3 regions of the Shewanella morhuae genome follow, and region 2 is predicted to be linked to each of the others. Evidence: predicted binding sites of a transcription regulator. Region 2 holds the regulator's gene; each other region holds the start of a gene.

Region 1 (3,286 bases), on a different contig from region 2:
CAAGGTTAAATCGGTGATAATGCGAGCGAGTATATAAATCCGTTACCCGTTTGCTAGCAACCTTATGTTGCGCTTCCTGCTTGAGAGTGGGTAACTCGCTGATTTGAATAGTAGGTGGTACGGCCCAAGCCGAAAATCCGACAAAAACTGTGGCGATAGAGGTAGCCAAAGTGAGGTTTCGCATCAACAAGTTACTCCGTTTTAATAAATGATTACAGCAGGATATGTTCTGCTCTAACTTTGATCGTTAGGCCACTATCAAGCTGAACATGAATATCTTCCTTGTTAATATCAGTAATGACGCCGGCTACGGGAGTCATACCTAATTTAACATTGACGCGTTGTTTTTTCGTTAAATCAGTCAATTGAGCCTGAACATAATTAATCACTGGCGCAGCTTTAGGTGCTGGCTTAACTGGACGTTCAGTTTTAGGGCGTTGAGGAGTCGTCACCTTTTTAGGCGCTTTCTTTGCCGCAGGCTTTGGTGCTTGTGCAGCACGTTTTGCTTTGGCCTTCTCTTGGCTCTCTTTCAACATAGCTTGAGCATGGTCAATATGCTCTTGCTCTAACTCACCGCAAGGTTCGCCATCCAGATTAACGCGTTGTGCGCCTGTTTTAACAGACTTCAAATAGCGCCAGCTACTGGTGTAACGTCTTAAGGCAACTCTGAGCTGAGTTTTACTGACTTTAGAATCATCAGCCAACCTTTCAGCCAAATCTTGAAACAACCCGATTTTTAATGGCTTAGTTTCACCTTCAGCAATAAAGCACAAAGGAAATGTTTCATACAAATACGCCAAAATTGCATTGGTGTCGGTCAACTTTTCTGTTGATTCCATCATTACTTCCACAGTCAAAAAAGAGACATCGATTCGAGGTGATATTGATCAACTTCTTACGAGTCATTTATCTTCGTTAAACTCAATAGTGAGTCAACGTACAAATTAGCATCCTAGCTGCGTTTACTAAAGTTAAAAAATAGACCTTAACAAATTTTTTTTACAGCTCAAAACACTAAGCTTATTTATTGCATGCTAATCAAACCAGCTTAATGCGTGCAGGCACATATTATAAGGCGCACGCCACCGATTGCGACTATGAATTATGCATTATTGTACGCAAATTAATCAAATAGGCAGTTTTCAAAACTTTTAACCAATAATTCGAGCCCTTTTTGGTCTTCTTCATCGAAACGATCCAAGATAGGGCTGTCAATATCCAGCACTGCAATCACTTTGCCTTGTGCCCTAACCGGCACAACAATTTCTGAATTACTGGCAGAATCACAAGCAATATGACCATCAAATTGATTAACATCGGCCACTCGCTGAGTTTGATTGGTCAATGCTGCCGTACCACATACCCCTTTTCCGAATGGAATACGCGTGCATGCGACTTTGCCTTGAAACGGACCAAGCACCAGTTGTTCGCCACGCATCACGTAGAATCCAACCCAGTTAAGCTCAGTTAAGTTGTCATTAAGTAAGGCTGAAAAATTTGCCATGCCCGCAACAAGGTCATCTTCACCGTCCAGCAAAGCTAATACTTGACGATTAAGTGATTCATAGAATTTCGATTTCATTACATTTCCTAACACTTTTATTCTGCTGCTTCGGTCTTTTTAGCCGCTTTTTTCGCAGTAGATGGATTCGTTGGCGTACTATTAACCTGAACGACCCCTTTAAGCAAGTTCGTCAGCTCATCTTTATTATTAGCGAAGTAAAATGCGAGCTTTTCGCTCACACTTTCATCTATACCCAAATCGGCTTGTTGAATAAAAGGGATCAAGTTATCGGCGATATCGAGCATCTTATCGTAGGCATCAGCCTCCTTCTTAGATGTGAATGTCATCTTTTCAACCCCTTCTCTGACCACGACAAACTGTGTTATTACTGCCATGACTGCCTCGCACTGTTTTTATATACAGTGGCTAGAGTGACATAGATTGAACTTGTGATGCAAGTGTTCTGATTAATCTGATATTATTGGTCTACTTTCGTTGCCAAGATAATATAAACGTTAGCGTGTGTTAAACGATCATTAACACGACATCACGTATGAACCTCGCTGTTATTACTCAACATTAGGTTAATAATATTTTTATATGCATGAAAACGCAGCAGAAAATTCAATAACCTTATGCCGTTCCTGTGATTTGGCAATTCGCAAGCGAGCTTTGCCTAGCGGCGTAAGAGCACTTTGTCCACGTTGCAGCACTGCACTTTATGACACACCCTATTGCTCTGTAAATGGTATGTTAGCCCTGTGTATTACAGCGTTAGTATTTTATTTTCCAGCAAACTTCCTGCCTGTGCTTGAGATCCATTTTCTTGGCAGCATTCGCACCACCACGGTGTTTCAAGGGGCATTTGCCGTATTTGATCAAGGTTATTGGTTAGTAGGATTAGCCGTACTCACCGCCGCAGTGGTTGGTCCGGGCTTATTACTGTTATCTATTTTGGCGCAAATTTTAATTGTCAAATGGGGTTTGAATAGTGTTTTTTGGCGTAAATCTTTAAAACAGTTATTGAAATTTCATGGTGCACTATCGCAGCTTTCAATGTTAGAAATTTATGTGATCAGCTTTTTGGTGTCTTCATTCCAGCTTTCTGATTTTTCAGATATTTACTTTGGAATGGGTACGTTTTGCTTCACCATGCTATTTCTTGTCACCTTGTTCTTACAACGAGAATACCACTTAGAACACATGTGGACATTATTAGAAGGTCATTGCTGATATGAAGCAACAAGGTAAAGATATTGGCCTATGTTTATGCAAGATGTGCCGACAACTAAACAGCATTGAGTTCACTCACTGCCAGCGCTGCCAAGCAGAGCTGCATATTAGGGACTATTCCAGCCTACAAAAAAGTTGGGCACTACTGATCACTGCCGCTATTTTGTTAGTGCCTGCCAATATTTATCCTATCACCATACTGACAAACCAAGGGCAAGTGCGGCACGACACTATTTTTTCAGGCATTTTACATTTAGTAAATTCTGACATGCTCCCCATTGCCATGATTGTCTTTACTGCCAGTATTTTAGTGCCATGGATTAAAATTATTGGTTTATCCATTTATCTGTGTGCAATTAGTTTCGATATTCCCATTTCAAAAAAGAAATTGATGGTGGGCTTTCATGCTATTGAATGGATTGGCCGCTGGTCTATGCTCGATTTATTCGTTATTTCCATCACAGTGGCATTAGTGAATATGGGGCAACTACTCGACGCAAAGCCCGCCCCCGCCGCAACTGCATTTGCCTTGGTTATTCTGTTAACTCA
Region 2 (3,286 bases):
TCACATAGCCTTGACCAAAATTACCGAGTTTGCGAATAGCACCAAATACCTGCCACACAGATTCTTTTTTCTTTTTCTTACCACTTAATTCTTTGTGGTAAGTCGCCACTTCCATCACATGGTCATAACCCAAATATACAGGCACTAACGTTACAGGACGCTCGATACCACGTAGTACGCTATTCATTGTCATGGCAATCATGCCGGTTTTGGGTGCCAATAAACGCCCCGTGCGTGAGCGGCCGCCTTCGGAGAAGTATTCTACCGAATAACCTTTAGCAAACAGTTGGTCTAAATATTCACGAAATACAGCGGTATAAAGCTTATTGCCATTAAAGCTACGACGAATAAAGAAGGCACCACCACGGCGGAACATAGGTCCAGCGGGCCAGAAGTTAAGGTTTATACCTGCGGCAATGTGCGGCGGCACCATACCTTGATAATATAAAATATAAGATAGCAGTAAGTAATCCATGTGGCTGCGATGGCAAGGCACATAGACAATCTCATGACCATCGTGGTGCAACTGGCGAACTTGCTCAGCACCTTTAATATTGATCCCACTATAAAGCTTGTTCCACAGCCAAGTTAAGAAGCGTTCGGCAATACGCACTAAACTATCGGAGTAATCAGCAGCTATTTCATCGAGATACTCAATAGCTGTCTCGCGCGCTTGCGTCTCAGAAATCTTTTTATTGGCCGCTTCTTCTTGAATCGCTTTACGTATTGATTCCGATTTTAATAACGAATGAAATAACGCTTGGCGATTAGGCAACACAGGTCCGGTCATCACTTTACGTTGGCGACGGAAATGCACCCGTGCTACTCGCGCTAACTTATGCGCAATCCCCATATCTGTGCCATGTTCGTCAGCCATATAACGCAGCGATACCGCATTAGAAAACTGTACGAAGTTATGTCGGCCTAAAAATAAAATCATCAGACACTTGCGTAGCCAAGTCGGGTTTTCCCGTTCAAATACGGCCGCCTTCATTGTGTCATCTTCTTTCCCTGGCGTTCGCCCCCAATACAAGCTGACAGGCACCAGTTGAATATCGAGCTCAGGATCTTGTTTATGTACGGCTAATAAGCGCATAAAACATTCGAGAAAAGGTTCGTTACCAGTGCGCTCACCAAACAATGGCTTACGCCCTTGAAGACAAACGACCCGCGGTGCAACAACACCGTTAGCAACTAGCGGCTCATAAGGGCTAGGTAGCCCGAGTTTAGCCGTTATTTCACTCAGAGCAGCAATGTCACTGAGTGATTCTGTTTTCATCACATAAGCAAGAGGTCTGGAGGCATCCAGATTCAGATCGGCAAAGGGATCCTGAGGCACCACAATAGTGTGCACTAAGTGTTTTTGGATCCAACGTAATGATTTTAACCAAAGAGAGTCATGTTTAGGCATTATTCTTATGCAATTAAGTACGTTCACTAGCCGGATAGAATACCAGACTATAGGGAATATTCGCTAATTCTCTCCGATATGGTTAAAAAATGGTTAATACTTGCACTGCAAACAATACTGTATATACTAACAGTAACTGTATAGAAAAACAGGAAAGACCATGAGACCTTTGACGCCACGCCAAGCTGAAATTTTAGAGTTAATTAAACGAAACATTGCCGATACTGGCATGCCACCTACTCGGGCAGAAATTGCTACTCGTTTAGGTTTTAAGAGTGCTAATGCGGCTGAAGAACATCTAAAAGCGTTGGCGAAAAAAGGCTGTATCGAGATTATACCTGGTACCTCACGAGGTATTCGTCTCACCGCTGAAGTCGAAGACTTAACTGAAACCGGCTTACCTCTTATAGGCCAAGTTGCTGCGGGCGAGCCTATTCTCGCCCAAGAACACGTAGAACAGTATTACCAGATCGACCCAAACATGTTCCATCCTACTGCCAACTTTTTACTACGAGTTAAAGGCGACAGTATGAAAAATATCGGTATTCTCGAAGGAGATTTACTGGCAGTTCATAAAGTACAACAAGCTAGAAATGGTCAAGTGGTTGTCGCTAGAGTCGACGACGATGTCACGGTTAAACGTTTCGAAAAAAAAGGTAATGTGGTCTATCTGCACGCCGAAAATGAAGACTACTCCCCAATAAAAGTGGATTTAGGCTTTCAAAGTTTAACAATTGAAGGACTCGCCGTCGGTGTGATCCGTAATGGAGATTGGCTATGAACAAACTACTTGGCAATGCCCCGCGTCATCCAGGCTTATGGCGCGATGAAGTTCGCGCTGCCGATTATGATTGGCAACACACGCCTATCGCCTGTATGCCCACAAAAACTCAAGGCCGCCAAGAACTCATTCACCTGAGCGCCCAACTCGCCCAACTAAGTCAGCAGGGCCGTTGGCTAGTGCTTATCAACCCACCCAGCATTGGCTATAAACAAATGCTCGCCAGCGCGGGGGTGCGTATGGATAGAGTATTACTCGTACACGCTAAAGATGATGTCGAAACATTGTGGGCGATGGAAAAGGCGCTAACGAGTGGAACGTCTAGTGCAGTGATTACTTGGACCCAATCATTAGATGCCCGCGATAATCGCCGCCTACAGATTGTGGCCAAAAGTGCTCGGGCTATGGGTATAGTGCTGGAAGATGTAAACAATCACTTACCTAACGATCTACACATTGAGCAAGGACGGCTCCTAGGTCAGCCATCTTTTTTTAGTGCAATACATTAAAATATTTATTTAATTTTTTAGCTTAAAAGCCGCCTCGCCTATGAATGTGAGGCTTTTTTTTGGCAATTTTTCATATAATTAGCTTAATTGGTGATCTTGATCAATATTTAAACAGCAAGTATGGTTGATTCAGTCGACGGTGATATAGCGTTGCCCTTGGCAAATCAATTGAACCGTTATTATTAGAAATAGAGAACAGATGTATTTCAGTCGTATGTGTAAACGTGGCTAATACCAGCAGTAACAATACTTAATTGGAAGTAACAGCCGCCAACACACATTGAAGTCAAAACAGCTTTTTTGGGAACTGAAGAGTTTGCATAGAGTTAAGACTTACTGTGTTGCTCTTCTTTGTAGTTGCTATTCGCAATTGGCAGAGGAGAAGTCTTGTGAAGCAATTGTTGTATTGTTTACTCGTGGTGTTATTCGCACCATCGTTGGCCGCCGCGGACATGCGGTTCAACATGACCCCTGGCGTGACCGAGATCAGTGGCAAGGTTTATCACTTGCACATGACTATCTTGTATATCTGCTGCGCAATTGGCCTTGTGGTCTTTAGCGTGATGATTTATGCCATCATCAATC
Region 3 (3,286 bases), on a different contig from region 2:
TATCGTCGGCAAGTGTCTGACCTAAGGCGCTTATATCGGTGAGATCGGGCTCGCTGCCAAGCCAGACAAAGGTGGAATCCGTATCGCCGTAAATCACTTGATAGCCCATTTCTTCTATCCAGGCGCGGGTTTGCTTCATAATTTGATGACTACGCATGGTGATAGAACTTGCCAACTTAGCATCATGAAAAACACAGCCTTGGGAGCCTAAAACCCCATAAAGGGAGTTCATGATAATTTTTATCGCTTGGGATAACGGCGCATTATGTTCACGTTTAGACTTTTCGCGCTGCTCTGATAAGGTTTGAATAAGCTTAGGTAAAATAGGCTGCTGCCGGCTAAATCGGCCACCTAAAAAACCTGCGACACACTCAGACTCAGGTAACTGTAAACCTTCAATCAAACCTTTAGGATCGATCAAAAAGGTGCGAATAATGGAGGGATACAGACTTTTAAAATCAAACACTAAAATATGTTTATAAAGACCCGGCACAGAATCCATCACGTAGCCGCCAGGACTTTCAATGCCTTGACTCACAGGCTCAGCAGGAGCGACATAACCCGCTCGATGTAAATGTGGTAAATACAAATGATTAAACGCCGCCACCGAAGCCCCTACTCGCCCCAGTTCTAAGCCAGTCAGTTCGGCCCGCGCGAGGGCAAAATCCCACAATTGAGTGTGAGTAAAAATATCCCACACTAAGCGGCTATCGGTAAGATTATAATGCGCTAAGGCTTGTTTATTGGTCTTAAACAGCAGGTCAATTTCTTCAACGCGGTTGTCCACGTTATGAATGGCCTTGCCTTCCCCTAATAGTTGCCGCGACACAAATTCCAACGAGAAACGCTCAAAGTGATAAAAAGCAGCTTTAAGCCAATCGATACCATCGAGTACTACACGGCCCGGTAAAACTAAAGTTTCTGGGCGAAACTTATTTTCAACTTTCCAATCGAGCTTGGCGCCGCCGCGGCCAATCGTTAGCGGAATACGGTGTAATTGCGCGCGACGTGATAGCAATGCAAGATCAAAACTCACCACTGACCAACCGATAATAAAGTCAGGATCAAACTCATGGAACCAAGCGATTAATCGATGAATAAGCGCGGATTCATCGGCCACCCATTCGATATAATCGGGGGAGTTTGATTCAGCTTCACCCACCATAATGACTTTTTCATAAGTCTGCTTGAGGCTAGCTTGACCATTAGATTGGCCACCGTCTTGACCATATAGCGCCACCGAATAGAGCAAACCCTCAAAGCTACATTCAAAATCCAGTGAGATACAACGTAAATGCACAGCCGTTAAAGGAACAATACTCTTAGCTCGCTCGGCGATAAACACGGGGAGCAAATTAGTCTCAGGATTATCAACACCCTGCTCAAGATAAGATCCTAAAAAAGCCACATCAAGTGCCACAAAACGCTCAAATAAATAACGTTGCTCTGGGCGAATATCAGCTTCAAATAAAGGAATATCAGCATCTTTAGCAATACGTTGTAAAGTACGTAAGCTACTGCTGGATTTAGCATAAATACCACTGACTGCGCCGCTTTTAAAGCTCTTAAGCGCTAATGGCACAAAACGCAGTGCTTGACCCGGTGTCTGTAATTGTAACGAGGCGACATCTGTTTGATGACAAAAACAAATATGTTCAGTGTCTTGCACCTCCACCAGTACTGGGCCTTTCTCGGTGGCTAAATAATACTGCAACACTAAACTCCCATGACGATGAATCGCATGGCGTGTTATGACTCGACCTTGTACACTAACGGCCGCGGTTGCCTCAGGCTTCATCGCATTGGTTCCCAAATCGCATCGCTACTCAATTTAAATGCCGCCAAATGGCAGAAAAGTTTCTTAGGCTATGCAATCACTGTTATTATGTACAGCATTAATTCGATAAAGTAGTGACGCATGTTACCTGACAATGTAAAAACCCAGATCCGCGCCATCTATAAAGATATTGCTACCGCCTTGCCTAATTTTAGGCCGCGCCGTGAACAAAATTATATGGTGGCAGAAATATCTAAGACCCTCGCCGGCGACTATGACAAAGATAGACGCATTATTGTGGTCGAAGCGGGGACGGGTATCGGTAAATCATTGTCTTATATTCTTGGTACCATTCCACTGGCATTATCGAGTAAGAAAAAAGTTTGTATTGCCACCGCTACCGTGGCATTACAAGAGCAACTGCTGCATAAAGACTTACCGTTTTTCTTTGAACAATCTGGTTTAAATTTCCGTTTTGGCCTAGTAAAAGGTCGACAACGTTATGTGTGTTTATCAAAACTGGCGATGCTCATCGGTGATGACGACAGTACACAAATGGCCATGTGGCAAACTAAGCCAGACAATAGCCAAGTGGCGATGATGCACGGCCTGTTAAAAGACTATAACGAAGGTCGCTGGAACGGTGAAATTGATACCTTAGACGTGCCATTACCAGATCACTTGTGGCAACAAATCGCCTGTGACAAACACAGCTGCCATCGCCAAGTTGCCAGCCATAGAAATTGTCCGTTCCATAAGGCCCGTGAAGATATCGACACATGGGACGTGCTCATCGTCAACCACAGCTTATTATTTGCCGACTTAGAACTGGGTGGGGGGGTAATTTTACCCGATCCTGAAGATGTGTTTTACGTTATCGATGAGGCGCATCATTTACCGATTGTGGCACGGGACTTTTCCAGTGCACAGGCCACGCTAAGAGGCGCTGGCGACTGGCTCGAAAAAATTGGCAAGACTTGCGCTAAGTTACAAAATCAAATAAAGAGCAACAATATCATTGCACCTGCACAGGCGATGCAAGATCATTTAGGCGATTTGATCACTCAGCTTAATCAAGTTGCTCAATATTGCGACTCCCAGACCAAGCACTTTGCCAACCCGGAAAACCGTTTACGTTTTGAGCACGGAAAACTGCCCGAGTCACTGCTTATTCTTGCCGAAAACCTTGCTGTTACCTCTAATCTCGCTCTGAAGCAATTTAATAAAATGCTGTCACTATTGGCCGAAGCAATAAAAGATGGTGATATTCCTAAACATCAATCCGAAGCGCTACTGGCTGAAACCGGATTTATGTTGCAAAGGCTCGAAAATCTACAGAAATTGTGGAAGATGATGGCTAAGGAAGATAAACACAAAGGTGCCCCTATGGCGCGCTGGGTTGAACTTATCACCGGTAAACAAGCAGATTACCTCTTTAGTGCCTCGCCTATCGAAGTCGGCTTTATGCTGGAATCTATGTTGTGGCAAAAGGCTGCGGGCGTGGTCTTA

What was found. The regulator LexA, encoded in region 2, represses DNA repair genes until DNA is damaged. The targets are predictions, from matches to a motif close to TACTGTATNNNNATACAGTA.
Region 1: a site for LexA is predicted at 1,910-1,929, ahead of C9I43_RS07855 (YebG family protein). Genes of this name have one in related genera too.
Region 3: a site for LexA is predicted at 1,876-1,895, ahead of dinG (ATP-dependent DNA helicase DinG). Genes of this name have one in related genera too.

What each region holds. Positions count from the first base shown of each region.
Region 1 covers NZ_PYSG01000002.1:1,672,033-1,675,318, forward strand. Annotated here, with positions in the region: gene prc (carboxy terminal-processing peptidase) at 1-184, opposite strand, end outside; gene proQ (RNA chaperone ProQ) at 213-839, opposite strand; gene msrC (free L-methionine (R)-S-oxide reductase MsrC) at 1,124-1,582, opposite strand; gene C9I43_RS07855 (YebG family protein) at 1,600-1,899, opposite strand; gene C9I43_RS07860 (paraquat-inducible protein A) at 2,105-2,737, shown strand; gene C9I43_RS07865 (paraquat-inducible protein A) at 2,739-3,286, shown strand, end outside.
Region 2 covers NZ_PYSG01000003.1:588,556-591,841, reverse strand. Annotated here, with positions in the region: gene plsB (glycerol-3-phosphate 1-O-acyltransferase PlsB) at 1-1,411, opposite strand, end outside; gene lexA (transcriptional repressor LexA) at 1,572-2,192, shown strand; gene C9I43_RS17210 (cell division inhibitor SulA) at 2,189-2,701, shown strand; gene coxB (cytochrome c oxidase subunit II) at 3,091-3,286, shown strand, end outside.
Region 3 covers NZ_PYSG01000002.1:966,185-969,470, reverse strand. Annotated here, with positions in the region: gene C9I43_RS04745 (DNA polymerase II) at 1-1,798, opposite strand, end outside; gene dinG (ATP-dependent DNA helicase DinG) at 1,919-3,286, shown strand, end outside.